DNA from 2 places in the Maribacter sp. Asnod2-G09 genome. Region 1 is predicted to be linked to the other one. Evidence: riboswitches for the same ligand, from Rfam matches in the RefSeq annotation. Region 1 holds a riboswitch; the other holds the start of a gene.
The links. Region 1 has a riboswitch for S-adenosylmethionine ahead of ACJJVT_RS00400 (homocysteine S-methyltransferase family protein). Riboswitches for the same ligand answer to the same signal wherever they lie in the genome.

Region 1 (16,322 bases):
AAGAGTTGGTGAAAAATCAAAAGCAATACTTGTATGAAACCAATGTTGGTGCAGGCTTACCATTGATTGATACCATAAAATTACTCCATTTATCCGGAGAAAATATTACGAGAATAAAAGGAGTGTTCTCAGGGTCGTTGAGTTATATATTCAATACATTTTCGGAAGCAGATGTGCCATTTTCGTCCATTTTAAAAGATGCGATGCAACAAGGTTTTACAGAGCCGGATCCTCGTGAAGATTTATCAGGGAATGATGTCGGTAGAAAGTTGTTGATTTTAGCAAGAGAATTAGATTTGCATAATGAGTTTGCAGATATAAATATTGACAACTTGATTCCAGAGAAATTGCAAGACGGAGAAGTGGCTTTCTTTTTAGAGAATTTAGATGTGTTAGATGCTAAATTCAATGAAATTAAAAAGAATCAGAAGCCAAATCACGTGTTACGTTATGTAGGTGATTTACATGGTAACCTTCAAAAAGAAAAAGGAGTATTAGATGTGAAATTAATATCTGTACCAAAAGAAAGTGCCTTAGGGCAAGTAAAGGGGTCAGATTCCATCATAGAAATATATACAGAGTCTTACGGAGAAAATCCGTTAGTAATTCAAGGTGCAGGAGCAGGTGCAGCAGTAACCGCAAGAGGTGTATTTGGAGATATATTGAGAATTGCGGAGAAAGGGTAGTAAAGAGAAGTTAGAAAATAGAATAAAGAGATTAGATTGAAGTGTTATTAGAAAACTAGATAAGAATCTATTTTCTGTTCTCTCTTTTCTATATTCTATTTGAAAAATAGTTTAGAAGAATAAAATGAACAAAAACAACAATAAATTTGAAACGAACGCTATACGACAGCAACTTAAGCGTACAGAGAACTTAGAGCATTCTGTGCCGTTGTATTTGACATCTAGTTTTGTGTTTGAAGATGCTGAAGATATGCGTGCGTCGTTTGCAGAAGAGAAAGATCGTAATATATATTCACGATACTCGAATCCGAATTCAACTGAATTTATAGATAAGGTATGCCAAATGGAAGGTGCCGAAAGCGGATTTGCATTTGCATCGGGTATGGCGGCAGTCTTTTCTACATTAGCGGCATTATTAGATAGTGGTGATCATGTACTTTCGGCAAGAAGCATATTTGGTTCTACGCATTCGTTGTTTACGAACTTCTTCCCGAAGTGGAATATTGACCATACCTATTTCAAGATAGATGCATTAGAAGAAATAGATAGTTTAATCACTCCGAAAACAAAAATTATCTATGCAGAGACTCCCACGAATCCCGGTGTAGATGTTTTAGATTTAGAGGAGTTGGGTAAGATTGCGAAAAAGAACAATTTGATTTTGGTTATCGATAATTGTTTTGCATCGCCATATTTACAGCAGCCAATTAAGTTTGGTGCAGATTTGGTCATTCATTCAGGTACAAAACTAATGGATGGGCAAGGAAGAGTATTGGCAGGTATTACGGTAGGTAGTGCAGAATTGATGGACAAAGTATATCGATTTTCTCGAATTACAGGTCCCGCTTTATCACCATTCAATGCATGGGTGTTATCTAAAAGTCTAGAGACATTGGCGATACGAGTAGATAGACATTGCGAAAATGCTTTGAAACTGGCGGAGTATTTAGAAGCACATGAAAATATAAATTGGGTAAAATATCCGTTCTTAAAATCGCATCCAAAATATGAGATAGCCATTAAGCAAATGAAAGCGGGTGGTTGTGTAGTAGCTTTTGAGGTAAAAGGAGGATTAGATGCAGGTAGAGAGTTTTTCGATTCAATAAAACTGTTATCACTTTCTGCCAATCTAGGAGATTCTAGAACAATAGTAACGCACCCAGCATCTACAACTCATAGTAAGTTAAGTGTAGAAGAACGCGCTGCAGTAGGTATATCTGACGGTACAGTTCGTATTTCGGTAGGGCTAGAGCATATAGATGATATTATAGCAGATATTACTCAGGCACTAGGGTAATTGAAATATATATGAAACAAAAAATGCCCGGTATGTACCGGGCATTTTAGTATGTATAAATGTTATATTTATTTACTTAAGGTCATGTTGTAAGTAGCGCTAACAGTAGAAGTACCGAAGAACGATTCAACAGTTTCGTTTAACTCGTAACGAAGCGACATTTTAGAATCATTAAGTTCAACAATAGTGTAGCCAATTTCTTCTTCGCCAGAACCAAAGTATAACGTACTGCCATCTAATCTCCATTTTTCAGATGCAAAAAAGTCTTCGCCTTCTTGCTCTTGTGTGTCATTTTCTCCTGCTATAGTAGTACTTAAAACTGTAGTATAAGAGCCTTCGCTAGTTACTACCTGAGGATCTTCAGAAAAAGTGACAATAGTTTGAAAATCTTTACCTACTGCTTTAAAAGTAGCAGGAATTGTGGTTCCTTCAATAGTCGTATCTGATCTACCATCGGTAGCTTCAAGTGCTGTTAGGTTCCATGTGCCTACAACTTCTTCTTCAGTTGCGTTAGATACTGCGCCATCGTCATCATTAGAACAAGATATGAAGACTAAAGTAAAAACTGTGATAATCGATAATAAGAATACTTTTTTCATAATTAATTTAATGGTTGTGACTGTATAACGACGTTTTGTTGGTTCAAGTATTTAACACATATTTTTTATTTGGCTATCTTAGCATCATGCTCTCGAAAAAGACAAAATATGGGTTGAAAGCACTGGCGTACTTAGCGGCACAACCCGATAAGAAACCAGTTCAAATTTCAGAAATTGCTGAGAAAGAGAATATCTCCCAGAAATTCTTGGAGAGTATACTCTTGAGTTTAAGAAAAACAGGATTCTTAGGTTCAAAAAAAGGCAAAGGAGGTGGTTATTATTTAATAAAATCTCCCGAAGAAATATCTATGACAGATGTTATGAGAGTTTTAGAAGGACCAATTGCCATGGTGCCTTGTGTAAGTCTTAATTTCTACGAAACCTGTGATGACTGTCCCGATGAAAACACCTGTTCAGTTCATAAGCTAATGCTGCAAGTGCGTGATAGTGCGTTAGATGTATATCGAAACAATACACTAAAGGATATCATCTCATAAATTCCATCATTTTATCAAATCGTTATTTTGCAATAACTCAATTCATTGCGAAATATTAATTTTTCATGCTCTTTTGTTAATAATCTACTAAATCTATAGGGTAAATGAAATTTATCTAAAATATGGGCGACTACTTTGGAAAATAATACTATTTTTGAAAACTCTATTAAATTAGTAGGGTAATAAAAATTGAGTAAAAGATGATTGCAGATCAACTTATATTAAATAAAAAGGAAAACAAAACTACGTATGAAGATGATAAAACATCTGAAAAGCCAATTCGTAGTATTGCCAAGGCTTTCAGTTGGAGAGTAATAGGTACGGTAGATACGTTAATCATATCTTATATACTTACAGGTGAGTTTTCGGTAGCAGCATCAATAGCCTCTATAGATTTTGTAACAAAAATGATATTGTATTTCTTTCACGAGCGTTTTTGGAATTTAGTAAAGTGGGGTAAATAATAAAGAAAAGGATTATGGCATTGACAGAAGCACAAGTTCAGAAGTTGAACATTCAATTTAAAGGTATACCGCCAGAAGAAATTATTTCTTGGGCAGTAAAGCATGCAGAAACTCCCGTAGTAACAACAAACTTCAGACCATATGAAGTAGCTATTTTACATGCGGTATCAGGTGTGAAAAAAGATATTCCTGTAGTATGGTGCGATACGGGTTACAATACTCCGAAAACGTACAAACATGCAGATGAGATAATCAACAAGTTGAATTTGAACGTAAAATTGTTTGTACCAAAACAAACTACTGCGCATAGAGATGCTGTTATGGGTATTCCGCAAATTGATGATCCAAGACATGCGTTATTTACGGAGCAAGTAAAGTTGGAGCCTTTTAAAAGAGCTATGGCAGAATTTAAGCCAGATGTTTGGTTTACGAACCTAAGAAAAGGGCAGACTGCACACCGCGATAGTTTAGATATTTTAAGTCTAAGCAAAGATGGCGTATTAAAGGTGAGTCCGTTTTACCACTGGAACGATACACAATTAGATGCCTATTTAAGAAAATATAAGCTACCGAACGAGCATAACTATTTTGACCCAACTAAGGTGTTAGAAAATAGAGAATGCGGATTGCATAGTTAATCAGCAGTTTTAGAAAAGAATAAGATAATTTATCTAAGAAAATATAGAATGAGTAATACAAGTACGGAATTGGAAGTAACGCCTTCCCAAGAACTTTTAAAAGATACTGCCCATATAAATGCACTTGAGAATGAGGCAATTTATATCATTAGGGAGGTTGCCGCTCAGTTCGAGAAGCCGGTTCTTTTATTCTCAGGAGGAAAAGATTCCATTACATTGGTTCGTTTGGCGCAAAAAGCATTTTGGCCATCGAAAATTCCTTTCCCATTAATGCACATTGATACAGGTCATAACTTCCCTGAAACTATCGAATTTAGAGATAGATTGGTAGAAGAGTTAGGGTTGGAATTAATTGTGCGTAATGTGCAAGATTCAATCGATCAAGGTAAGGTAAAAGAAGAGTCAGGTAGATACTCAAGTAGAAATAGCCTTCAGACTACAACCTTGTTAGATGCAATCGAAGAATTTAAGTTCGATGCTTGTATCGGTGGTGCACGTAGAGATGAAGAAAAGGCACGTGCTAAAGAACGTATTTTCTCTGTTCGTGATGATTTCGGACAGTGGGATGAGCGTAACCAACGCCCAGAGTTGTTCGATATGTTAAACGGACAAATAGAATTGGGTCAGAATGTACGGGTTTTTCCAATATCTAACTGGACAGAATTAGACGTATGGTCTTATATCAAAGAAGAGCAAATTGAAATTCCGTCAATTTACTTCGCACACAAACGTAAAACTTTCTTAAGAGATGGTATGATATGGTCTGCAGAAGACGGTATCGTATTCAGAGAAGAAGATGAGGTTGTAGAAGAAAGATTGGTTCGTTTTCGTACGGTAGGCGATATGTCATGTACCGCAGCAGTACTTTCAGATGCAGAATCTATTGATAAAGTAGTAGAAGAAATTAGAGATTCATCTATTTCTGAACGAGGTGCACGTATAGATGACAAGCGTTCGGAAGCTGCAATGGAGAAAAGAAAACAACAAGGGTACTTTTAGAAAGCAGTATTCAGTAGCAGTAGGCAGTTTAATAATTACCTGCTAGCAATAACAATAATATTAAAAGTCTAAAGCTATAAGCTAAGGGCTAACAGCATAAAAATGGAAGTACTAAAAATAGCAACGGCAGGTAGTGTAGATGATGGTAAAAGCACCTTGATAGGGAGAATGCTTTACGATACAAAATCTTTGACCAGCGACAAGTTAGAAGCAATAGAAAAAACCAGTAAGCAAAAGGGATACGATTATTTAGATTTCTCTTTGGCAACAGATGGTTTGGTAGCAGAACGTGAGCAGGGTATTACTATAGATGTGGCTCATATTTATTTCTCTACGGCAAAGAAAAGTTACATTATAGCAGATACCCCTGGGCACGTAGAATATACCCGTAACATGGTTACAGGTGCATCTACTTCTCAAGCGGCAATTATATTGATTGATGCACGTAAGGGCGTAATCGAACAAACGAACAGACACTTTTTTATTAATAATTTACTACGCATTAAAGATGTAGTAGTAGCTATTAATAAGATGGATTTGGTAGACTATTCTGAGGAAACTTACAACGCTATTAAAGCTGATTTTGAGGAATTGATGGCGAAAAGAGATTATCAAGATCAGAAGATAACCTTCATTCCGGTAAGTGCATTGAAAGGTGATAACGTAGTCAATAAAACAGACAAGACACCTTGGTATACAGGTCCGACTTTGTTGGAACATTTTGAAGCGTTAGATAGAAAAGATATTTTCAATGCAGGTACGCCACGTTTCCCGGTGCAATATGTTATCCGTCCGAAGACAGATGAGCACCACGATTTCAGAGGTTTCGCTGGTAAAGTATACGGTGGTGAGTTAAGTGTAGGTGATGAGGTTGTAGCACTTCCATCGCAAACGCGCTCAACTATAAAAGAAATTTATTTCCACGATAAAAAATATAAAACAGCATCTAGAAGATCATCGGTTACCATAACGTTAAACGATGAAATTAATTTAAGTCGTGGTGATATGTTAGTGAAGGTTGATGATTTACCAACCGTAGATAAGCAATTTACAGCTACTATTTCTTGGATGGATTCATTGCCGTTAGCTGCTGGAAATAAATATATAGTACAACATGGTGTCAATAAAGTATTGGCAAAAGTAGAACAAGTACATCATAAGATAGCTCCTGATTATTCAGGTATCGATTCAGAAACAGATGCATTGGGTATGAATGATATCGCCCAAGTAAGTTTCCGTTTAAATAAGCCAATTTTCTACGATCAATTTAAAAATCATAGAACAAACGGTTCATTTATATTGATAGACACAAAATCTAATAGTACCGTAGGAGCGGGATTCATTAGTTAAATATAAAAGGTCGATTTTAATATTGACCGTTTTCATTAAGTCTATAAAATCTATAGGCAAAATATAGTAATAATTTATCTCAGTACTTAGTACTGAATACTTAATACCTAACGATGCAGAGTTTTAGAACAGAAATAGAGAATCAAGTAGTTGCGAATGATATTTTAGAATTGGAACGCAAGATTCATGAGTTCCATGGCGGCAAATTAGATGAAGAGAAATTTAGAAGCCTGCGTTTGGCTCGTGGTGTATACGGACAACGTCAAGAAGGGGTTCAAATGATCCGTATCAAATTACCATACGGTAAGGTGACTTCTCAGCAATTGTTGCGTATTTGCGATGTGTCTGATGAATATTCTACAGGTAGATTACACATTACTACGCGTCAAGATATTCAGATTCACTATGTAGATTTAAACAGGACTCCCCAGTTATGGTCAGAATTGGAGAAAGACGATATCACGTTAAGAGAAGCTTGTGGTAACACCGTACGTAATGTAACGGCTAGTGAAACTGCGGGTGTAGATGTAGATGAGCCTTTTGATGTTTCGCCATATGCACATGCATTATTTCAATACTTTTTAAGAAACCCGGTCTCTCAAGAAATGGGACGTAAGTTTAAAGTTTCTTTCTCGGCAAGTGATGCTGATACAGGACTTTCATACATGCACGATTTAGGTTTTATCGCTAAAATAGAAAATGGAGAAATAGGTTTTAAAGTGATGTTAGGTGGCGGATTAGGTTCTCAGCCAAGACATGCCGATGAATTATATAGCTTTTTACCTGCCGATCAAATTATTCCGTTAATGGAAACCGTTATACGCGTTTTTGACCGCTACGGTGAGCGTAAAAGTAGAGCAAAGGCAAGAATGAAGTTCTTGTTGAAAGATTTAGGTCTGGACGGATTCAAAGAATTGTTAGCTGCAGAAAAAACGGCGGTTCCTTTCGATACGTTTCCTATTGATCCAGAAGATTATCCGAAGGTAAAAGTTTCACAATTAGAAGTTCCTAAAGTAGAAATAGCAGATTCGAAAGAATTTGAAAAGTGGAAAGTAACGAACGTTGTTCCTCAGAAACAACCTGGATATGTTGCTTTAGGTATTAAAGTATTGTTAGGCGATTTCTATACCGACAAGGCACGTTTATTAGCCAACTTGGTGCAGAAATATGCAGCAGGTGAGCTTCGTTTATCACTTCGTCAAAACATTTTAATTCCCTTCGTAAAAGAAGAAAGCATAGAGTTTTTCTATACGGAATTAAAGAAATTAGGTTTTGCAGAAGCAGGATATAACAAAGCGTTAGATATAACTGCTTGTCCGGGTACAGATACCTGTAACTTAGGTATTGCCAGCAGTACTGGCATTGCAGAAGAACTAGAAAGAGTTATAAAAACAGAATACCCTGATTATATCAATAACGAAGATGTTGTTATAAAAATCAGTGGTTGTATGAACGCATGTGGTCAACACAACATGGCAAATATTGGTTTCCAAGGAATGTCCGTTCGTACAAAAAATAAATTAGTTGCTCCAGCATTACAAGTATTGTTAGGTGGTAGCACAGATGGTAACGGTCAAGGTCGTTTTGCTGATAAAGTAGTAAAGGTGCCAAGTAAAAGAGGACCTGAAGCATTGCGTTTAATCTTAAATGATTTTGATGCTAACGGTGGCGAATTGTCGTTCCCAGATTACTACGCAGAAAAAGGGCAAATGTATTTCTACGATTTTCTAACGCCACTATCATCTGTAGATGATTTAACGGCGGAAGATTTTATAGACTGGGGAAATACAGAGCGTTATGAAAAAGCAATCGGTGTAGGTGAATGTGCAGGTGTGGTGATTGATTTAATAGCGACACTTCTCTTTGAAAGCGAAGAGAAAATACAAAATGCACAAGATATGTTCGATGCTGAAAAGTGGTCAGCAAGTATCTATCATGCATATTCTTCTATGGTGAATTCAGCGAAAGCGATGTTAACATCAGAGAATACAAAAGTGAATACGCATGTAAGTATCATTAAAGATTTTGATGAGAAGTTTGTTGCCGATGGAAGAATTGCCGTTGCAGGCGGATTCGAAAAACTGGTGCTTCAATTGAATCAGAATGAACCAACAAAAGAATTTGCAGCCTCATATATAAAAGATGCTAAGGTGTTTTTAGAGACAGTAGCAAAATTTAGAGAACAAGAATTAGCAGAAGCATAATATGCATACCAATAATCTATCCAATCAAAAAACAATCAATTCAATAGTTGATACTCCCTTGCAAAATAAGGGGAGGTTAACTGTTGTCGGTGCAGGACCTGGTGATATAGAGCTAATCACTCTGAAAGCAATTAAGGCACTAGAAAACGCCGATGTAGTTTTATATGATGCTTTAGTAAATGAAGAGTTGCTAGACTACGCAAAAAATGCAGAATTGATTTTTGTGGGTAAAAGAAAAGGATGTTATGCCTATCAGCAAGAACAAATAAATGAACTAATTGTTAGCAGGGCAAAATCTGCGGGACATGTAGTACGGTTAAAAGGCGGAGATCCGTTTGTATTCGGTCGTGGTTCAGAAGAAATGGAGTACGCTGCTTCTCACGGATTAGAAGTTGCCATGGTGCCCGGTATTTCATCAAGCTTAAGTGTGCCAGCATATCAAAATATACCAGTTACCAAAAGAGGTTCGTCAGAAAGTTTTTGGGTAATTACAGGAACTACGAAAGAACATAAGCTATCAACAGATGTTGCTTTAGCTGCAAAAAGTAGCGCAACAGTGGTGATATTGATGGGAATGTCAAAACTCCCACAAATAGTAGAACTGTTTAAAGGTGAGGGTAAATCAGAGATGCCCATCGCTATAATTCAAAACGGTACACGAAAGAATGAAAAAGTTGGGATTTCAACGATTGAAACCATAGTAGATGTGGTGGAAAAAGAAAACCTTTCTAATCCTGCAATTATTATTATTGGTGAAGTGGTAAAGCATCGCGAAGCATTAGTAGAAGCTAAAAACCAGTATTCACAAGAGAATGCTAGGTTAAGCGAAGTATAAAAAGTACAAAGTATTAAGTAAAGAGTATAAAGTACATAGTTGAAGTGAAATTAAAAGAAGTTGAAAAGTGATTACTAATTACTTTTTACCAAAAAGAAAATTATGATTAAAACAGATATGCTCATTATAGGAGCGGGACCAACCGGATTATTTACGGTGTTTGAAGCAGGATTATTAAAATTAAAAACACATTTAATAGATGCATTGCCACAACCAGGTGGACAGTGTTCAGAGATATATCCTAAGAAACCTATTTATGATATTCCGGCATTTCCAGAAATTTTGGCGGGTACCTTGGTAGATAATTTAATGGAACAAATTAAACCTTTCGAACCAGGATTTACTTTGGGTGAAAGAGCAGAGACATTAGATAAATTAGAAGATGGTTCATTCGTAGTGACAACAAATAAAGGAACACAGCACAATGCTCCAGTAGTTGTTATAGCTGGCGGATTAGGTTCTTTTGAGCCAAGAAAACCACCTATTGAAAATATTGTAAATTTTGAAGATACTGGTGTTGCTTATATGATTAAGGATCCTGAAGTGTATCGCGACAAAAAAGTAGTGATTTCTGGTGGCGGAGATTCTGCCTTAGACTGGGCTATATTCTTAACCGATGTAGCTTCAGAGGTAACTTTGGTTCATAGAAGAGATGAATTTAGAGGAGCTTTAGATTCTGTCGAAAAAGCAGCTGAGTTAGCTAAGTTGGGTAAAATCAAATTGATAACGAAAGCTGAGGTTAAAGAATTACACGGTAAAGATCAACTTGAGGCTGTTGTAATTAAGCACACAGATAAAGAAAAAGAAGATACCTATTTAGAAGTAGATAATTTTATTCCGTTGTTTGGTTTATCACCTAAATTAGGTCCGATAGGCGATTGGGGCTTAGATATTCATAAGAATGCGATTAAGGTAAACAACGCAAAAGATTATCAAACAAACATACCGGGTGTATATGCTATTGGAGATGTCAATACATACGAAGGTAAATTGAAATTGATATTGTCTGGTTTCCATGAAGCTGCGGTAATGTGTCAGTATGCATACCAACAAATCAATCCGGGTAAACGATATGTAATGAAGTATACTACCGTAGGCGGAGTCGAAGGATTTGATGGTTCTAAGAAAGAAGCTAAGAAAGAAGTAGTACAGAGTATAGCATAAAATACTTAAGTAAAATGGCAGAAACCTCTGATTCTTTAATGATTCAGAGGTTTTTTTATGACAATTTCCTAGAATTTCGTGAACTAAATAAACGATTGAAGTTTTGGATTAGAGCATACTGTGCCGTTACTTTGCAATTAGTTCATAAATATATTGAAACGTTATCAAGAAAGGTGGAGGGACTAGACCCATTGAAACCTTGGCAACCCTTTCCTAATATGGAAAAGAAGGTGCTACATTCTATCTTTATTCTGCTTACTTGTGCAGAATGTGTTATTTTAAATAGCATTACCAAAGACAGATAACTTAAGAAAAGGCATCTAGCCTAACTTTCCTTACTTGATTTCGAATTAGTTTTTTATTGGATGTAGAATCTTTTACAACGTAAAATGAAGGATATAAAAGAAATTTTAAAAGAGCGAATTCTCATATTAGATGGTGCCATGGGTACGATGCTACAGCGCCATAAATTTACTGAGGAAGATTTTAGGGGAGAACGTTTTAAAGATTGGGAACACCCATTACAAGGTAATAATGATTTGTTATCGTTAACACAGCCTGAGGCAATTGCTGAGGTTCACCGTAAATATTTCGCGGCAGGTGCCGATATCGTAGAGACCAATACATTCTCAGGTACGACCATTGCAATGGCAGATTATTATATGGAAGACTTGGTGTACGAGTTGAACTATGAATCTGCACGCATTGCTAAAATGGTTGCAGATGAATTCACAAAGAAGGAACCGAATAAACCACGCTTTGTAGCTGGCAGTATCGGTCCCACGAACAAAACAGCGAGTATGTCACCCGATGTAAATGACCCAGGGTATAGAGCGGTTTCTTTTGATGAGTTACGTATTGCATATAAACAACAGGTAGAAGCCTTATTAGATGGTGGTTCAGATTTACTTTTGGTAGAAACTATTTTTGACACGTTAAATGCAAAAGCGGCATTGTTCGCTATTGAAGAGGTCAAGGAAGAAAGAAATATAGATGTGCCAATCATGGTGAGTGGTACCATTACCGATGCGTCAGGTAGAACGTTATCTGGTCAAACGGCAGAAGCATTTCTAATATCGATATCTCATATTCCGATTTTATCAGTCGGGTTTAATTGTGCTTTAGGTGCGAATCAATTGGTTCCGCATCTAGAGGTACTGTCAACCAAAAGTGAGCATGCGGTTTCGGCACACCCCAATGCAGGACTACCAAATGCATTCGGAGAGTACGATGAGACTCCTGATCAAATGGCAGAACAAATTAAAGAATACGCAGAAAAAGGATTAGTTAATATAGTAGGTGGTTGTTGTGGAACAACCCCTGAGCATATTACGGCGATAGCAGAGGTAGTGGCTAAATATGAACCTAGAAAGGTGACGGTTTCCCAATAGAATAAGAATTATGAGTACGAACAACGAAAGACGCTACTTAAAATTAAGCGGATTAGAACCCCTGATAGTCACTCCCGAAACTAACTTTATCAACGTTGGTGAACGGACAAACGTTGCTGGTTCAAAAAAGTTTCTACGTCTTGTAAAAGAAGAGAAGTTTGAAGAGGCATTAGCTGTTGCTAGAGAGCAGGTAGAGAATGGAGCCCAAGTTATTGATATTAATATGGATGATGGTTTGATCGATGGTAAGGAAGCCATGGTCAAATTTTTGAATCTTGTTATTGCCGAGCCAGATATTTCTCGTGTTCCCATTATGATTGATAGCTCTAAATGGGAAATTATTGAGGCGGGTTTACAAGTAGTTCAGGGTAAGTGTGTGGTAAACTCTATCAGTTTAAAAGAAGGAGAAGAACAGTTTTTACACCATGCCAAATTGATAAAGCGATATGGTGCGGCGGTTATTGTCATGGCGTTCGATGAGGTAGGTCAAGCAGATAATTATGACCGACGTATTGAGATAGCCAAGCGTTCGTATGATGTTTTAGTGAACAAAGTAAATTTTGCGCCAGAAGATATTATTTTCGATTTAAATATTTTCCCTGTTGCTACAGGTATGGATGAGCATAAACTGAATGCCATCGATTTTATTGAAGCAACAAGATGGGTGCGTGAAAACTTGCCACATGCCAGTGTTAGTGGTGGGGTAAGTAATGTTTCTTTCTCTTTTAGGGGTAACAACCCGGTTCGTGAGGCAATGCACTCGGTATTTTTATATCATGCTATAAAAGCAGGTATGAACATGGGTATCGTAAATCCTAGTATGCTTGAGGTTTATGATGATATTCCTAAAGATTTATTAGAACGTGTTGAAGATGTTATTCTGAATAGAAGAGACGATGCAACAGAGCGTTTGCTTGATTTTGCAGAATCTGTAGTTGGGAAAACAAAGGAAAGTAAGGTAGACTTATCATGGAGAGAAGAACCATTACAAAATAGAATAACACGAGCCTTGGTAAAAGGTATAGATCAATATATAATTGAAGATATAGAAGAAGCTAGGCTTGCCGCAAGTAAGCCAATTGAGGTTATTGAAGGTAATTTAATGACCGGTATGAATGTAGTGGGTGATTTATTCGGTAGCGGAAAAATGTTCTTGCCACAGGTGGTAAAATCTGCCCGTGTAATGAAAAAAGCGGTAGCCTATTTATTACCATATATTGAAGAAGAGAAATTGCTTAATCCACAGGAAGGTGATGATAAGGGTGCAGGTAAAATTTTAATGGCAACCGTAAAGGGCGACGTTCATGATATTGGTAAAAATATTGTAAGTGTAGTGCTTGCGTGTAATAATTATGAGATTGTTGATTTAGGGGTTATGGTACCGCCTGAAAAAATAATTGCAGCTGCTATTGAGCATAATGTAGATATAATAGGACTTAGCGGATTGATTACGCCATCTCTAGATGAAATGGTTCATTTAGCAAAAGAAATGGAGCGTAAGAAATTTAAATTTCCACTGTTAATTGGTGGTGCTACAACAAGTAAAGCGCATACAGCTGTAAAGATAGATACTCAGTACAGTGAAGCGGTAGTTCATGTAAACGATGCCTCTAGGGCGGTAACCGTTGTGGGAGATTTACTTAAAGAAGAAACATCACAAGGTTACAAAAAGAGTATTAAAGATGATTATGATGTATTTAGGGAGAAGTTCTTAAATCGTTCATCAAGCAAAACATATAAGCCTATTTCTGCGGCACGTAGAAACAAGTTTAAAATAGATTGGAAAACGTCTGAGATAGTTAAACCGAATACCTTAGGTATTCAAGTAATTGATGATTTAGATTTAAATCTTTTGCTGCCTTTTATAGATTGGACTCCATTTTTTAGAAGTTGGGAATTACATGGTAAATACCCCGCAATATTAACTGATGATGTTGTAGGTGTTCAAGCAACTGAGTTATTTGCAGATGCTCAAGAAATGCTAAATACCATTATTTCTGAGAAGAAATTAAAGGCAAAAGGTATTTTTGGACTCTTTCCTGCAAACTCCGTCAACGATGACGATATTGATGTCACCTTGAACGCAGTCCAAGGGCGAGATAAAGAGCAGTATACTTTTAGAACCTTACGCCAACAATTAGAGCGTAGAGAAGGTGTAGCAGATTATGCTCTGGCAGATTTTATAGCACCGAAAGAATCAGGGAAACAAGATTATATGGGTTGCTTCTGTGTGTCTACAGGTTTTGGTACTGCAGAATTAGCGGCGAAATATGAAGCGGATTTAGACGATTATAATTCCATTATGGTAAAAGCTCTTGCAGATAGGTTGGCAGAAGCTTTTGCAGAATATTTACATAAGGAAGTCCGGCTGAAACACTGGGGCTATGCTTCAAATGAGGAGTTGAGCAATGAAGATTTAATTAAGGAATCTTACAAGGGAATTCGTCCTGCACCAGGGTACCCTGCTTGTCCTGATCATTTAGAGAAATTGACCATTTGGGATGTTTTAAAAGTGAAAGAGACTATTGGTGTTGAACTGACGGATAGTTTGGCTATGTGGCCAGCAGCATCTGTAAGTGGGTATTATTTTGGAAATCCGCAGGCACGTTATTTCGGATTAGGAAAAATAAAAGATGATCAAGTTAAAAATTTTGCCGAACGAAAAGGCATGCCATTAGAGGATGCCGAAAGATGGTTGGCACCGAATATAGTTGACTAGTGCGTTAGGGATTGAAGCGGCATCTTTTTCTATTTAAACTGATGTTCACCAAGATGAATGAATGAAATATAAATAGAAAAAATAGAGCTGAAAGCCCGCTCGAACGCCAAAATAATTAAATTATAACTAATAATGCCTCATTGAGGTCTGCTCACAAAAAGAGTAATAGTATAGCATATGAAAGTAACAGACCATATCATTAATGCAAACGGAAAGACACTTTTTTCATTTGAAATAGTGCCTCCGGTAAAGGGTAAAAATATTCAAGAATTGTATAATAATATTGACCCATTAATGGAATTTAAACCTCCGTTTATTGATGTGACCACATCTCGTGAAGAAACTATTTATATTAAAAAAGAGGGTCTTTTAGATAAGAAGACTACACGTATGAGACCAGGTACGGTGGGTATTTGTGCCTCTATACAGCATAAATATGACGTTGATACGGTACCTCACGTAATTTGTGGTGGTTTTACAAAAGAAGAGACCGAGTACATGTTGGTAGATTGTCATTATTTAGGTATACAAAATGTAATGGCTTTACGTGGTGATGCCCGTAGCGAGCAAAAATATTTTGAACCTACCGATGGCGGACACCCTTTTGCGATTGACTTGGTAAAACAAATTCAAGAATTAAATTGTGGTAAGTATCTGCATGAAACCATAGAAAGCGAACACTGTAGCGATTTTTGTATAGGTGTAGCGGGCTACCCAGAAAAGCACTTAGAATCACCTTCATTACAATCAGATTTGAAACGATTGAAAGAGAAAGTAGATGCAGGTGCCGATTATGTGGTAACACAAATGTTCTTCGATAATAAAAAATATTTTGAGTTTGTAGAAGCTGCAAAAAGTATGGGAATTACCGTACCAATTATTCCGGGTATAAAACCAATTGCAGTTAAAAGACATATGCAATTATTACCACAGGTATTTAGAATTGATATGCCGCAAGATTTAATAGAAGCGGTAGATGGTTGTGCAACAAATAAAGATGTGCGAAAAGTAGGTATAGAATGGGCAATTCAGCAATCTAGAGAGCTGAAAGCTGCTGGTGTGCCTGTATTGCATTACTATTCTATGGGTAAATCCGATAATATTAAGGCGATAGCAGAAGCGTTGTTCTAGTGTTGGATAACTAAATAGTCAGTTTGAGTGTATTTATATCGTAGAGTAACGGAGATGTAAAAATGTATCGAAAACCTTTAGAACATGACAGCTTCTCGATAAAAAATTATTCGTACCTCATAAATTCACTCGAAGTGATATAGTAATTTTTGTAAACACATAATTTGTAAGAAAGAACTTTGTACTTTGTACATGGTACTTCGTACTTAGTACTTATTTTTGCCCCCAATGAATTTTAAGTTTCTATCCATTTTACTGATTTCAGTAAGTTGTTGTTTCGCACAAGAATCTGGTGAGCAAAAAAAGTATACCCTTGATGCTAGTCAGTTTTACGGGTCTATAATTTTA
Region 2 (16,322 bases), on a different contig from region 1:
TGGCGATTGCCAATAAAGAATTACCCCAGGCGATTACATCTGTAACTAAAGAATTAATTGCAGACCGACTTGCTTTTCAAGTGCCAGATGCCGTAAAAACGGTAAGTAATGTTTCGGTAACGGGCTTATACAATCACTATAATATTCGAGGTATTACACAAGCGGATGACGGGCAGGTGTTAAACGGTATGCGTACACGCCAATACTATTTTTTACAACCAATTACCTCACATCTAGAGCGTGTTGAAGTTATAAAAGGTCCATCATCAGTTACATTTTCAAGTGCCGATCCAGGGGGTACAGTAAATATGGTTACCAAAAAGCCTTTGGCTGAAAAACGTAGTGAAGTTTCTTTGACCACAGGCAGTTTTGGAACCTTAAGAGCTACAGCAGATTTTACCGGTCCTTTAAACGAATCTAAAACCTTATTATATCGTTTCAATGCTGCAATTCAAGAAGCAGATTCATTTAGAGATGTGGTAAACAACAATGCCATTTTGTTTTCGCCTTCTTTAAGTTATATACCCAATGAAACAACGTCGTTAAATGTAGAAATGATTTATAGTGATGCCGTAGGTAATTTAGATAGGGGTCAGCCAATTTTCGGAGCTATTAATGGCGAGTATGATTTAGATAGTACGCCTATTACAATGAACGTAGGCGCTTCAAGCGACCACTACAAAAACAAGGAGTTTATTTTCATGGCTAACTTTAGTAAAAAGTTGACCGATAACTTAGGTTTCAATGCCCAGTTCATGAAACAAACTTGGGATGAAGATTTAGCTGAACATAGAGTTGATGGTACTGCCGTAGATATTGGCGGAAATGTGATACCTACCCTGGCGAGAATGCGATATGATGAAAGGCAACAATATTGGGAAACCGATAATTTCAGCACCTACTTTACGTACGACATCAAAACAGAGAAGATAACCAACAAGATATTAGTTGGTTATGATGCTACTCGTTGGGAAAGAAAAATTGGTGCCGGATTTCTTCGTGCCAGAAGGTACTTGACAGTCGATGGTGGTCAGTCTAACTATGACCCTGCAAATGCTGCTAACTTTCAGCAAATGGTGGTAGATGGTGTAACCATGCCAGTGCCTGCTGTTCCTCATTTTAATTTAGATGATCCTTTTAACGGAGCTAGAAATACAAATGCGTATAATCTGGCAGAATTGAGTATTCCTGCAAACTTGAATACTTCAAATGGGTTCTATATTCAAAATCAGTTTAAAGTAGGTAAGTTCTCTGCTTTATTAAACTTACGATATGAGCGTTTCACTGATATTTTTGATTATGAAGGCGATGAGCAAGAGTTTACAAATGATGCCATTGTACCTAGAATTGGTTTAACCTATGAAGTTACCAATACCGTTAGTGCATATGCCACTTATTTAGAAGGTTTTCAGCCACACACCAATACAGTTTCATTATCGCCAACGGCAGAAGGTTTCTTTTGGTCTACATCACCAAGTAGATTTGATCCTTTAGAAAGTAGCTTGACTGAATTTGGGGCAAAAGGAGAATTTTTGAACGGAAAAATATTTGCAAACTTTGCTATTTTCAACATTACTCAAAAAAATATCTTATTAGGTGATACCTATGATTTGGATAACCTAACTACAAGAGGTGAACAAAGAAGTAGAGGTTTTGAGATGGATGTGTCCGGTTACATATCGTCTAATTTTCAATTGACCGCATCTTACGGTTTTGCCGATGCTGAAATAGTAGAAGATGCCATAGAAGAGTTTATTGGCGAACCTATCGGAGGAGCTCCTAAGCACAATGCCAACATTTGGGGACGCTATGATTTTACAAACGAAACTTTAAAAGGAATCGGCTTTGGTTTAGGTGCTCAGTTTATGGATGAGCGATATACCTGGTATAACCCTACGTACGACACCGATAGACTTTTATTACCATCATATACTGTATTTGATGCAGCAGTGTATTACAAACCAAACAATACAGGAATACAATTAACCTTAAAGTTGAATAATTTGTTTGACGAAACGTATTGGTTAGGTGGTCTTAACCCTTCTAGACTAGGTCCTGGAGCACCAAGAAACGTCTTGCTAAATGCTACCTATAAATTCTAAAAATGAGGAAAAACGTAATCAAATTGCTAGCACGCCAATTATGGCAAGATGCCTTTAGATCCAAGGTCATGCTGATAGCATCTACTCTGATGTTGTTCTTGCTTCTTTTTTCTGCATATAGTGGATGGGAGAATTACCATGACCAGAATTTCACACGTGATGAAATTCAAGAGGAAGTGCAAGAAAGCTGGGAAAATAACCCAGATAAGCATCCGCATAGAATGTCCCACTACGGTTCTTTTGCGCTTAGACTAAAACATGTTTTAAGCGTGTTTGACATAGGGATGGAGAATTTTGTTGGCAATGCCATTTTCTTGGAAGCGCACAAACAGAATACTGTAAATTTTTCTGAAGCTAGTATGTCTACGGGACTTTTACGTTTTGGTGAGGTGAGTCTGGCAATGTTGTTAAAAGTAATCGTTCCGTTATTAATTTTTTATTTGGGCTTTGCGACGATAGCTCAAGAAAGAGAAAACGGAACGCTGAAACTGTTAATAGGACAAGGCATTAGCAGAAAAGAGATCGTGTTTGGTAAATGGTTGGGTTTATGGAGTCTGTCGCTCATTTTTCTAACTTCCATTTTTCTAGTATTGTTGTTTTTCGTTTTATTAGAATCGCACGATAGCATGCATACGGATAGTTTATTAAGATACTTGGTTTTATTAACATCTTATTTTTTGTTCTTCGGAATTTTAAGCGCTATTACCATTTTAGTTTCCGCTTTTAGTGCAACCGCCAAGGGTGCCTTGGTAAAGTTACTGGGTATTTGGTTGCTGTTTGTTATCATCGTGCCGAAGTCATTACAGGCAATGGGGTTCTACTTATACCCTACTCCTTCTAAAATAGAAATGGAAACAGCGGTAGAACATGATTTGGTTTTATTGGGAGATAGTCACAATCCAGACGATCCACATTTTAAGGCATTGAAAGACTCTGTTTTATTAGCGAATAAGGTTACCGAAGTTGCAGATCTTCCATTTAATTATGGAGGATTTGTAATGTCTAAAGGAGAAGAGTTGAGTGCAGAGGTTTATCTAAAACACCAAGAAGAGCTTTATCAAGTATATCATAAGCAAAATAATTTGGAGCGATTTTCCGCATTCGTGAATCCGTATTCTGCCATTAAAAATTTATCTATGGCATTCTCAGGGACAGATTTTCAATCCTTCCTTCATTTTAAAGATGAAGCAGAAACATATCGTTTCAATTTAGCCCAAGAAATGAACCAATTGCAGATGGATTTAATTCCGAATAAAGGTAAAGAAGGTCCTAATTCGATTTCTAGTGACTACTGGAAAAACTTCCCTCCTTTTGAATATCATTTTTTAAGTATTACTGATGTGTTTAAAAATGAGTTGACTTCGTTAGTAGCACTATTATTATGGAGTGTATTATCCATTTTCGGGCTATTGAAATTATCAACTAACCTAAAAGCCTTATAGATGTATAGACTATTATTTAAATCGTTTTTCAGAACGAAAATATTCTTAGTTAGTCTTGTTTTATTAATGACTGTAGGTGTTATCAGTATTTTGATAGGAAAGCAATACTTGGTTAAACAAGAGAAAACGATAGCAGCAGCCCAAGTATTTCAAGAAGAAAGTATTAAAAAGAACATAGAATACCATAGTGATGATTTAGGATTGCTATTGTATTATCTGCGATTTACGTTGGCGAAGAAGCCTGAGAATATAAGTGCCATCTCAATAGGTCAAAGCGATGTTAATCCGCTATTGCAAGCTGTAACTATTCGTGGTTTGGAAGCGCAAAAATATGATACCGATTTTGAGAATCCGTCATTACTCATGTCGGGTAATTTAGATTTAGGTTTTGTAATTATTTATTTGTTTCCGCTAGTGTTAATAGCGATGACGTTTAATTTGTATTCAGAAGAAAAAGAATTGGGCACCTGGCGCATATTAGCAGTACAAACATCAGGGAAAGCAAGTTTTTTACTCAAAAAAATGGCAGTGAGAATACTCTTTGTGTTCGGAGTATTAATTGTTTTGATGTTTTTGGCAAGTGTTATTTTACAGATTTCGATGAATGCCAATTTCTGGGCTATTTTTCTGCAAAGCATCCTGTATTTGATGTTTTGGAGTGCCTTGTGTTTATGGATGGTGTCTTTATTAAAAAGCTCAAGCTTTAATGCATTGGCGCTAATTTCTATTTGGGTGGTATTGACGATATTAATTCCGGCATTAGTGAATAACTATGTAATTAATACCTACCAAGTACCAGAAGCCTTAGATGCCATGGTAGAACAACGAGATGGCTACCACGAAAAATGGGATATGGAAAAGGATGTTACCATGAATGGATTTATAGGTGCATATCCGCAGTACATAAACTATGAAGTACCACAAGATAAATTCAGTTGGATCTGGTATTACGGTATGCAACATATGGGCGATTTGGCAGCCAAAGAAACCAGTGAAGAAATGACAGAGAAGATTATGTTGCGTAACACGGTAAGTGAAAATGTAGCACTTTTTATACCTACAATGCATGCACAATTAAGTCTAAATAATCTTGCAGGTACAGATATGAAGAGTCATTTGAGCTTCTTAGATGCATTAACCGAATTTCATGAAAATTTAAGACTAGGTTTTTATGATAAAATCTTTAATGAAAAATCAGAAAGTTCGGTAGACTGGACAAAGCATGATATTAAATTCTACCAAGCAGAACATACTTTTAGTTGGTTAGAGTTATTACTACCAACTTTATTTATTACACTTATTATTGGTGCAATAGGCAGTTTTAATCTTAGAAAATTATAATTAATAAAACGGGTTAATTCAGAGTTAGCCCGTTTTTAAATTTTCAAAACTTACTACTTTAAGTTTATACCCTAAATCAGGTAACAATCTAAGATGAATTTAGGTTATATTATAACGACGAATATTAAATGAATTGGAAATCGATCCATTTCTAATTATTAGTATTTTGGTTATTTGAAGCTTATAATAAAAGCAATCATGAAATAGTGAATTTATACAGTAGGCTTAAAAATTGCTTTCCATTTAAAAGCCAAATAGATAACAGCTCCCAATAGAAATGAATCTAGAAAATATGCGCCTGTAATTTGAAATAATTCAAAGTAAGTTAGCATACTGATCAGTGAACTCAACACCCAACTAATTAAAGCTGCAGGTTCCCATTCAACAATATCTTCAAGGTTGTACTGTTGTCTTTTTATCCAAAAGAAATGAATAAAATAGATAGAAGAAATTGCTGGGGCTAGAATACCTAAAAATTCTAAGAATTCAAAAAGGTAGGTAGCGAAACCTAGTAGAGCCAATAGGGTTCCGAAAATACTTGAAACGATAACTACATTTTTAAAAGTCCATTTTTTATTAATTGTGGTAAACGTTAAGCTTGCAGAATAGAGGTTGGTAGCGTTGGTGCTCCATGTAGATATAAACAACAATAGAAAAGCAGGAATCACCAAGTTATACTCCCCCATGATTTTGATGATATCAACTTCACCAGTTTGTATAGAAGGTACGGCACTTAAAATATAGGCAAGCGGAGTACCAATCGTTAATCCTAAAACAGAGGCTAGGCTTTGTTTGTCGGTTTTTACGAATCTAGAAAAATCTGCCATTAATACAGGAAATAAAACCGCAGCGCCTACTAAAATTGAAGTTGCCTTAAAAAGTGTCATTGAACTTTCTTCTGGCACATAGTCGAACAGTGCTGCTGGACTTTCTAATTTTTCAAGAGACAGGTAAAAAACATAACCTAGAAAAGCGGTTAAAACGGGAATAGAGATATTCGCGACTTTTTCAATACTTCTAATTCCATATACCGTGGTAATCGTAATAAACAGACTAGTTGCGATAATAATCAGTTCTTTTGAAATTGTAAAGCTAAAGGTACTTTCGGTAGTGTCAAAAATAGCAATGCCCAACAATTCTAATGCTACGGCAAACCACCCGACCAAGGTTACTCCAAAAATAAAATTGACAATCTTTGCTCCGTGTTCTCCAAAACTAAAATGGAGAATCATATAGGTAGATAATCGTGAACGATTACCGATTAGGGTAGTCGCCATACACATAATGGTCAATACCAAGGTAGAGAAGCCAAATGCGATAAGAGCATCTTTAAAACCAAGACCAAGTGCAATTTCAGAGCCTAAAAACAAGGTAGAAACAGATAACCCGGTACTTGCAATAATCAACGCCACCACCCAACCAGAAACGAAGTCTTTGGGTTGAACTTTGGTAGTTGCGTATTGATCTGCTTGGTTAGACATTTGTGGCGCTTAGTAAGCTCTCTGCTAAAGGTCTTAATTCTTCATGACAAACTTCGCCATTATCGGTAATTTGTATTTCGTCAAAATAAATGCTGGTTTTAGCTACCACTCCGTCAAAATGCGATTTTGCCATTTGTCCGAATGGCGGCATGTCCATAGCGCTTGTGTGTCCAAATCCGAAATCTACACCGCCCCAAATACGTTCGTCTTCAACAAGTTCACCTGTAATGGCGTGAACTTTCGGATTAAGCCCTATCATATTATGAGAAATCTTATACATGTTCTCGTCTTCAAAAGAAGTAAGGTATTCTTTGAACTGAGCAGCGCCCTCCCCTTTTACGTCAACAATTTTACCATCTTTCATTACAAACGAAACTTTATCAGTGAGTTTTGCATGCTGTAAATAATCGAAAACAATACGCCCGTTCATACTATCTAGTTTCGGAACCACATTTACAAAACCTGGTGCTGTACCAAACTTAGGCATGGAAAAATCACCATCATCATAATCGAACGTGTAATTGGTATCGATATCGTAAGATACATCTGTTCCGTTTTCGCTGGTAATGCGTACAGTATTTGCCGTTTTGACCATATTGGTTACTTTAGACAGAAGTTTCTTTAAAACGGGAATTTCATAACCCGTAAATACGCGATCTAGCGAATCTATAGAGCTTTCTGCAATTATTAAGTAGCGCAGTTTTTTATTATCTCTCATAGCTGTTTCCCAGATGTCTGAATATAACAGCACTACCGCATTAGCTTCAATCCATACATCAGCTTTTAATAAGGCTGCGGTTAATGCTTCAGAAGGCCAATCTTTCATTCCGGCTTGACTGTCTTTTTCAGCTTGAGGAATGTACATGACCAATGGCAATGCACCTGCATTTTGTGCAGCTTGCGCCATAGCATCGATAGTAGCTCTATCCGTACCTAAATCTGATGTAATGGCAATGGTTTCTCCAGGTTGTACCTGAAACATATCTTCAATTAATATTCTTGAAAAACGTTCTCTTTTAGTTTCCATATGTATTTGAAAAAAGTATGATAAGGGCATCCTAAGACAATGCCCATGAATATCAGTTAATGGTTGACGTGTACTTAGAATTTAACAGAAATCGCAGTACCTACGGTTAAAGGTTGTCCTCTCCAGGCAACATCATCAGGACTACCAACAAATTCACCTGGTGAGAATTCTTGGTAATATTCTTTATCTGTCAAGTTCTTGCCCCAAAGTTCAAGTTTCCAGTTTTTGTAGGATAGTCCCAAACGAGCATCTAATAAAGAATAAGCATCTGTAGTAAAAGCATCTCTATTACTTTCATGCCAGTAGGTTTTTCCTGTAGTATCTAGGTTTAAGAATCCGTTGAATTTTAAATCATCGGTAATATTGAATGAAGATTCTAAACCAACAGCGAAAGTACTTACAGGTACAAACGGTGTTTTTTGACCATCGTAAGCAGAATTGTTTGTAAAAGTACCATCGTCACCACCTGTAGTACCACCTTCTACAATTTTAGCATCTGTTACACCTACATTGGCAAATACATCTAAGAAGTTTGAAAGTCTAGCACGAGATTCCAATTCAAAACCGAATACATCACTCTTATCATAATTATAAACACCTGCAATAAAAGTGGTTAGGTCTAAAATATATTGTTGTTGGTTATTTAAAGTAGAATAGAATACAGAACCGTTAAGTATAAAGCGATCGTTCCATGAAGTAGTTTTAAAGCCTAATTCATAATTGTCTGATGTTTCATCGTCAAACTCTCTATTGAACAGATCAGTTGGCTGTGCATTAAATCCGCCATTTCTATAACCACGACCGTAGTTTGCATACACCAAAACATTTTTATTCGCTTGATATGATAAAGAGACTTTAGGTTGAAACTCGCTATTATCTCTTTCAGAATTGGTAACAAACAATACATCATCTTGTGTAAAGTTGTCCATATCTAAACGGAATCCTGCAGAAAGCGTTAATTTATCTGTTAGTTTGTAATCTCCGAATCCGAATAAAGCGATAGTCTGGGTTTCGTTAATATAGTCTGCTGTATCGTAAGCATCTGGACCGCCAAAATCAACACCAGTAGTCCCGTTTTGGTAAAAGTCTTTTTCTATTTTTTGATAGAATCCGCCTAAACTCCAATCAAACTTAGTGTCCGATTTTGAATTATTGATTCTAATTTCTTGGTTGAATGTTTTGGTAGTGATTTCTTCACCTTGTGTTAAGCCGTCCAACTCAAGAAAATCTAAATCTCCATTAGTAGAACGTTCTACTTTATTGATTGAAGTGATACTCTGTAATTTAACACCGGTAAGGTTATAATCCATTTTTAAGGTACCGTAGTTATTCGTCATATCTGATCTTCCCAGCACATCAGAAAATATTACATTATTACCATCAGACGGATTAGGGTCTAAAATACCACCCGTAAATTCACCATCTGTACCAGTTGGGTTAACCGAGTAATAAGTTGCGCCACCTTCAATATTAAAATACTGATAAGAACCCGTAACTGAGAAGTTAGAAGATAATTTCGCTTTCAATTGACCCCTTACATTAATGTCTTCTCTAAAATCAACTTTTTCATTAAGAAATTCGTTGGTAAGTAAACCATCAAAATCTTTATACTGTGTAGAAAAACGATAGAACAACTTGTCTTTTGCTATAGCCCCAGATGATACGAACTGTGCTTGTTTAAATCCGCCATTACCAACACCTAATTTAATTTGGTTGTTCATTTTATTAGTAGGGTCTTTTGTGTAAATATTTACAGCACCACCAATGGCATTTTTACCATATAAGGCACCTTGCGGACCTTTAACCACTTCAACCAAAGCCAAGTCATACAAATCTTGACTTAATAAACTTGGGTCTGGTATGGTAACACCATCAATAACGAAAGCCAATGGAGCATCGCCACCTCTAACTTGCGGAATACCACGAACCGTAATAAAGTTTAATCCAATAGATTGCGAAGAATTGAATTTTAAGTTTGGTACTAAAGTTGAAAATGAACTTACATCTGTAATACCGGCACTTTCAATGCCTTCCGCATTCAAAGCGGTAACAGATTCTGGTGTAGTCTGTATAGATTCTGTTCGCTTACGAGATTTACCCATAACACCAGAGAACCCTTGTACGGTAACACCAGTTAATGAAACAGCAGTTTCTACCAGTTCAATATCAATTTGAGATTGCCCTGAAACTGTTATTTCTTGAGTTTCAAACCCAATAAAAGCGACAGATAGTATTGCTTCGGTAGATGTAATGCTAATATCAAAATTTCCGTTGAAATCTGAAATTACACCATTAGATGTACCTTTTTCGCTAACACTGGCTCCGGGTAACGGTTCGCCATTTTGATCTGTAATTTTACCAGTCACCAAAGTTTGTGAAAAACCTAAGGTAGAAACCAGAAAACAAATAAGTAAGAATTGTTTTTTCATGATCTGTTTAGATTAGTTTGTTTGCTAAATGTAGAAACACATCTATTAATTCTTATTAATTCTTAATACTAAAAATATTTTTAATAATTTTATTCTTAAAATAGGAATTTATGATAACAGGTTCAGGGTCATTGGTTTTTACTTCAGAGTACTTTAAAATTTTAATAGATAAGATACATGATGAGTTTATAAAAAAACATAATCTTACCCAATTACCAAAAACGTTTCAATTGTATGGTTATGGTGCTTTTGATGAAAACAAGCCTAGTCTTAAAAACGATTTTGAAGCTTTGGGCTCAGAGTTTATAAATGGAAAGTACTTATATGATAAGTTTCGAGAATTTGAAAAAGGAAAACCACTTATAAAACTGAATCATTATTATAAAACCATCATCTTACTTTTCTTAGGATATCAAGACTACGAAGTATTTCTTGCAGAGCACAAACCCTCTGAAGATGAGCTTGAAAAACAGTTAACCCTTATTAAAAGTAATGATGAAGACATTACTTATTATTATATCAATTACTATTTCGGGGAAGACAATACTATTTTAAAAGGACAGAGTATTATCTCTAAAAACTGGAAGAAGATTCAGCATATATTCATGTACCCGTTAGAGGACGGTAGCATGCGTGAATATTATAGCCACGGCAATATAAAACGCCAAGGAGATACCTTGACTATTAAGACAAATACCCTATCTGGGGACAGATATATTGATGGGGCTAGTGAAATCTATTATTTAGGACACCGAGCGCCATCTAACATTAAATACTTGATCGGTACCTATTGCACATTCGATCTATTTACAAATACCGTTGCCGGGCGTTCTATTTTAGAAAAATGTGAGAGTAAGCAAGAAATGGAACAAAAATCTATAGACCCTAGCATACCACCTTATATAGCTATGGAAATTCGAAACAAACGTATTGTAAACCCAAGTGTTGTTCCAAAACACGCACTAGAACTATCAAGCAATAGTCCGTACGCATCACTTTATGGCAAACTACCAGGCACCTATAATGTAACTTTTGACTTTGTTGATGGATTTCAGGAAAAATTGAAATTCAAAATTTTGAAGTCCAATTTTGAAATAGTAACACTTACCGATAATGTCTATATAGAAAAGGACCGAATAGAACTATTGAACAAAGGATCTGTAATTAATTTCAGATTTAACTTCTCTGGCATTATAGCTTTGGAGCGCGTAAATATCTACTTTAAAAGTTACTATTTAAAAAATAATAGTAGAAACCAAGAAGGTGTATTTAGTGGTATAGATAATGAAAATAGATTGGTGAATGGTTCATTAAATGTTGATTTTATTGAAGCATAATTTGTAAAAAAGAAATTATATTAGGAAGCGTTATACGCACCAGAAATGTCATTTTTAAAGTGTAATATTAACATATAAAGATACTTTCAAGCCGTTCATCTGAATTAATTTCTCATAATGAGACAATGGGGTACATTTCGTCTCTCAAACCTCAAACTCAGATTAATGAAACTCGAATTAGTAATTGTAGATGACTCCCATCTTTGGTTGTCACTAGCAGAAAAGCTTGCCAAAACTCACCCGTTGGTACGTAGTGTATTAACTTTTGAAGATTCTTATGATGCTTGGGTACATATACAAATAGCGAAACCACAAGTGGTCATGTCAGATATTGAAATGCCAGGTATGAACGGACTCTCTTTTCTAGAAATGTTCGCAGATCGTTTGCCATTTATATCAAGTTCTACCAAGCAAGAATTTGAAGTTGTTGCTAGAGAACTTGGCTGTGTTGATTTTGTAAGTAAACCATTTACAAAAAGTGAACTTCATAGGGCTTTAGACCTTGTTTATTATAAGATTTATGGCAAGAAAGTAAGTGCATAAAACTACATTATAACTGAATTATATTTTAAAAGAAACTGCACCCCAAACATCTTAAGATTTGGGTAAATTATATACATAAACATCAGATTGGTTATATTTACTTTTTTAGGTAAATAATTGTACTTCATAACAAACACATAACCATGACCCCCGATAAAGATATTTTTAGTAGCCGAGAAGGCAGATGGGATTTTGTAATCGCCATTGTCGTAATCGCAATATTCTCTGCATTTATTTACATGTATATGTTTAATAAAGAGGAAGATAGTTCAGTATCTGTCACAGATGTTGAAACTTTAGATGAAACACCACTACCCGCTTCTTTTCATTCTGAAGGTCGCGAATATGTATACTCTAATTCAGATGTTTATGAACCTATAACTATCCCGGCAAAAGATGCATACGACCATAATAAAAGTACAGCAGTTGTAATTTCTGATACTACACTTACTGTTTCTGATTTTAAAGAAGAAATAAATGTTGATTTAGAAGAAGAGATCACAACTGAAGTTCAAAGTATATCTAAAGGGGCATCCGACGAAAGTACATCCGAAGAAATTATAGCAGACATTGAAACTCCTATTATTGAAAAAAAAGAAACTAAAACTCCAGTAGCTAAAAAAGTCGAGCAGCTACAGGAAACTACCAAAACGGCACCAGTAGCTACTACGAATTCTTCTTTAAATTGTATTGCGATGGTAGGTATTTTTAAAGACCCTAATAATAAAAATACAATAATAGAAAAGCTTAAAACATTGGGCTATACCCATGATGAAGGCGCCTATCCAAAAGGTCTCATCTATGTTGGGGTACCAGTTGACTGTGGTAATGAAGCCAAAAGAAAGCAACTTATACTAGAATTAAACGAAGCATTCGGTATTGATTCTTGGGTGAAAAAACGGTAGTTCATCTCATCTACATTATGGCAAATCATAATCTAGACCAGAGTAAATACTCAATATCCCTATTAAAACATCATTTGGTACCATTACAATGCCATTGCTAACATAGGTAACGGTGACATTATCTGATCGGAAGTATACGGTTGATGATCCAAACCCGTCAATACTACCAGCATGACCAAATCCTTTTTTATTATAAAATGCAGGAGAGTTCAGTCCAAATCCATAACCATCGACCATAGTTGTCATAAGAATCAATGAGTCTTCAGAAATTAGCTTACCATCGAATAAAGCTTGATAAAAGATATTTACACCTTTAGCAGAAGATATAATTGAACCAGTGCCTTGAAGTATGGTGTAATGTGTTTCTAAGATAGATGTCCAATTGTCATTCTCAAGATAATATGAAAAAGCTTCATTGTTTTCAGAATTGGTAACCCCACCATTATAAGTATCAATTAGATTTAAAGGAACGGCTATTCTATCATTTAAAGATTGGTCATACGTTTTGGTATCTAAATCTTCGATTATAAAGGATAATAAAACATAATTGGTATTTGAATACTCGTACTTATCATTTGGTTCAAAAATGATCCCATTACTTATAAAATAATCTATAAGTTCAGAGCGTGTGGCAGATTCATAATTTCTCCCTGCCTCAAATTCACCACTTGTGTAATTAAAAAGCCCGCTTCTATGTCTTAGTAAATGCTCAATAGTAATAATTGCGGCATTGGGTATTTCTGGAAAGTAGTTGTCTAGTGTAGTATCTAAGCTTAATTTGTTTTCTTCAACAAGTTGCATAATCATTGTAGCAGTAAATGTTTTTGAAATAGAGCCTATTCTATATTTAGAAGCTGAATTTGCTAAAATAGATTTTTCGACATCTATAAAACCAAAAGAAGTTTGATAGTCTTCTTTACCATCTTTGAAAATAGAAATACTGCCCATTCCTAAATTTTTATCTTCAATTCGAGAAAAGAACAAGTCCATTTTGTCTCGGTCAAAATCTTCGCCAAATTCGTCCACTTCTGGCGTACAAGAAAATACTAGCAATAGTAAAAATATTACAGCAATAGATTTTAGGTAATGCTTCTTCATATGTAAATAATTGAGTTAGTTAATGTTATGATGCCAAACTTCGACCATTAAAATACACAAGGTTGTTAATGAAACAATAATGAAAGTTAAATTTAAGGTAATTATGTAGGAGGAATTCTGTAGGGATATTATTTACAGAAATTAACTTTTTTTAAGATTTAGTAGAAAGATTTATAGACTACATTTGCCGCCTTAAAATTATTATCAAGAATCTCAAAAAAGGAGATAGCAACCTGCAATAACAAGCAAGGTGCTAAATAGATAAGCCATTAATTGGAACAAATGTTAACACATGATTCTTCTAATTTATAGCTATTTCCTTTTTTAAAAATGATGAAAGAGAAATGGAAAGTACTAAAAAGATTATCCCAAAATTTTCAGCTTTAATACCCTTGTTCGTATTTGTATTGACGTTTTTAGGTGTAGGTATCTATCAAAACGATTTCTATGCACTGCCCGCTCCTATAGCGGTAATAGTTGGTATAGTGGTCGCATTTATATTGTTTAGGCAAACCATTTCTTCTAAAATTAATACGCTACTTAAAGGCTGTGGAGATAATAAAGTATTGACCATGTGTCTTATTTATTTGTTAGCAGGTGCTTTTGCCGCTATTACAAACGAAACAGGTAGTGTCAATGCTATTGTAAACCTTGGTTTAGATGTTATAGCTATTCAATACATATATGTGGGTATTTTTATTATCGCCGGATTTTTATCGGTTTCTACAGGTACTTCAGTTGGTGCCATTGTTGCATTGGCGCCTATTGTAATAGGCTTTGGAGATGAAAGTAGTGCAGATTTGGCAATACTATGTGGAGCTTTGTTGGGTGGTAGTATGTTCGGTGATAATTTATCTGTTATTTCAGATACTACAATTGCGGCAACTCAGTCTTTGGGATGTAAAATGAGCGATAAATTTAAACAGAATATCAAAATAGCGGTGCCTGCAGCTTTGTTCACCATTTCAATTTTAGTATTTCAGGGATTAGGGTTGGAGTCCGTCGTAACTGAAGCCACGGTTTATAATTATTCAATTATAAAAATAATGCCATATGTATTGGTGATTATTCTTTCCATTGTGGGAGTCAATGTCTTTGTAACCTTGTTGTTAGGTACAATTGCGGCAGGTGCATTAGGAATCGCTTACGGAGATTTCACATTAATAGAGTCCACTAAAATCGCCTATACCGGATTTACCAATATGACCGAAATATTTCTGTTGTCGTTATTGACCGGTGGACTAGCTGCCTTGGTAGAGAGAAATGGCGGAATTGAATTTATACTGGTCAATATTAAAAAACTCATTAAAAATAAGAAGTCGGCACAGTTTGGTATAGCTACTTTGGTAAGTACAATAAACATGGCAATTGCAAATAATACGGTTTCCATTATTATTGCTGGTCCCATAGCAAAAACGATAAATGACGAGTATCATTTAGATAATAAAAAGACAGCTTCAATCTTAGATATTTTTGCTTGTATATTTCAAGGTCTATTACCCTATGGTGCTCAGGTTTTAATGATTTTAAGCTTCTCAAAAGGGAAAATCGATTATTTAGATTTGGTAGGTAATACCTGGTATTTACTGCTTTTGTTTATTTATACATTACTGTTTATTGGGGTAAAGTCCCAGAAAAATGATTGATGTTAAACAAAAAATCAAATTATTAATTCCCAATAAATTGCAGTAAAGTTCGAAATGAGGTTCTTGGGTTGCTCAATTAGCAATACCTAAGGTAAAATCAAGTATAAATTTCAAATAGAGTGTTAAAAAATAACTATAGATATAGGAAATTTCCTTAAAAAAGTAACTTTGATAGACTAATTAAAAAAATGCAATTAAAATCTTAGCGATACTCTTAAGGTTGTTGGTCAAAACTCTGTTAATCAGTAGTTGATGTAGTTTTACTTTTGCTAATAAATTAGTTTAAAATCAATTTTCAACTTATAAATCATTTATTATGAAACACTTAATCGCTGTATGTGCAGCTGTTTTATTTAGCACGATATCTTATGGGCAATTGCAGGTTTCTGCAAGTTCTGGATTGGCAATTGGTAGTGCAACCATGAAATTAGGAGAACGTATTAATGCTTCTAGCACTGAGAACTCTTATGGTAGTTATGGAGAAGGTATTAATTTTCAAATAAGGGGTACCTACTTCTTTGACGATTCATTTGGTGCAGATTTAAGTATTGGGTATTTAAAAGGAACAGATCAAGATGTATCGATAGTTAATTTGCCAAGTACAGAAGTTAATGCTGTAGCTAGAGCACGTGCTTTTGGAGCTTCTGCATCTGTAGTATATAAGTTTACTAATAATATTTATGGTCGTTTTGGAGCTTTATTAAAATTAGGCGGAAAGACCGAGGGTGTTATCTATCAAAAATCTGTTTTTTCTGAAGCGGAAGCAGAAGCTTTTGGAGTGCCGGAAGGGTCGTATTCTGAGACAAATTATAAAGAAGATTTTCACGGACATTTTCCTTTAGGTTTTGTAGGTGCACTTGGTTATAAGTATGACCTAGATTCTAATTTTAGTCTTTTTGCTGAAGTAGAGTATTACGGAATCAGTTTAAAGCGTAAAGATTCTGAAATAGCTGAGTTTAATACCGATGTTA

Region 2: linked by a shared signal. The riboswitch ahead of ACJJVT_RS05440 (Na+/H+ antiporter NhaC family protein) and the one ahead of ACJJVT_RS00400 (homocysteine S-methyltransferase family protein) in region 1 are both predicted to bind S-adenosylmethionine.

What each region holds. Positions count from the first base shown of each region.
Region 1 is NZ_JBEFOA010000002.1:85,027-101,348, forward strand. It holds gene thrA (bifunctional aspartate kinase/homoserine dehydrogenase I) at 1-686, shown strand, start outside; gene ACJJVT_RS00350 (trans-sulfuration enzyme family protein) at 811-1,983, shown strand; gene ACJJVT_RS00355 (hypothetical protein) at 2,052-2,582, opposite strand; gene ACJJVT_RS00360 (Rrf2 family transcriptional regulator) at 2,669-3,079, shown strand; gene ACJJVT_RS00365 (DUF2061 domain-containing protein) at 3,280-3,543, shown strand; gene ACJJVT_RS00370 (phosphoadenosine phosphosulfate reductase family protein) at 3,558-4,181, shown strand; gene cysD (sulfate adenylyltransferase subunit CysD) at 4,230-5,180, shown strand; gene ACJJVT_RS00380 (sulfate adenylyltransferase subunit 1) at 5,283-6,530, shown strand; gene ACJJVT_RS00385 (nitrite reductase) at 6,644-8,734, shown strand; gene cobA (uroporphyrinogen-III C-methyltransferase) at 8,736-9,569, shown strand; gene ACJJVT_RS00395 (NAD(P)/FAD-dependent oxidoreductase) at 9,672-10,733, shown strand; SAM riboswitch class I at 10,892-11,005, shown strand; gene ACJJVT_RS00400 (homocysteine S-methyltransferase family protein) at 11,123-12,124, shown strand; gene metH (methionine synthase) at 12,135-14,843, shown strand; gene metF (methylenetetrahydrofolate reductase [NAD(P)H]) at 15,021-15,974, shown strand; gene ACJJVT_RS00415 (acyloxyacyl hydrolase) at 16,203-16,322, shown strand, end outside.
Region 2 is NZ_JBEFOA010000003.1:343,061-359,382, reverse strand. It holds gene ACJJVT_RS05490 (TonB-dependent receptor domain-containing protein) at 1-2,102, shown strand, start outside; gene ACJJVT_RS05485 (ABC transporter permease) at 2,105-3,544, shown strand; gene ACJJVT_RS05480 (DUF3526 domain-containing protein) at 3,545-4,885, shown strand; gene ACJJVT_RS05475 (purine-cytosine permease family protein) at 5,098-6,366, opposite strand; gene ACJJVT_RS05470 (hypothetical protein) at 6,359-7,393, opposite strand; gene ACJJVT_RS05465 (TonB-dependent receptor) at 7,468-9,822, opposite strand; gene ACJJVT_RS05460 (hypothetical protein) at 9,933-11,159, shown strand; gene ACJJVT_RS05455 (PleD family two-component system response regulator) at 11,325-11,702, shown strand; gene ACJJVT_RS05450 (SPOR domain-containing protein) at 11,846-12,607, shown strand; gene ACJJVT_RS05445 (serine hydrolase domain-containing protein) at 12,623-13,705, opposite strand; SAM-I-IV-variant riboswitch at 13,902-13,998, shown strand; gene ACJJVT_RS05440 (Na+/H+ antiporter NhaC family protein) at 14,050-15,351, shown strand; gene ACJJVT_RS05435 (outer membrane beta-barrel protein) at 15,668-16,322, shown strand, end outside.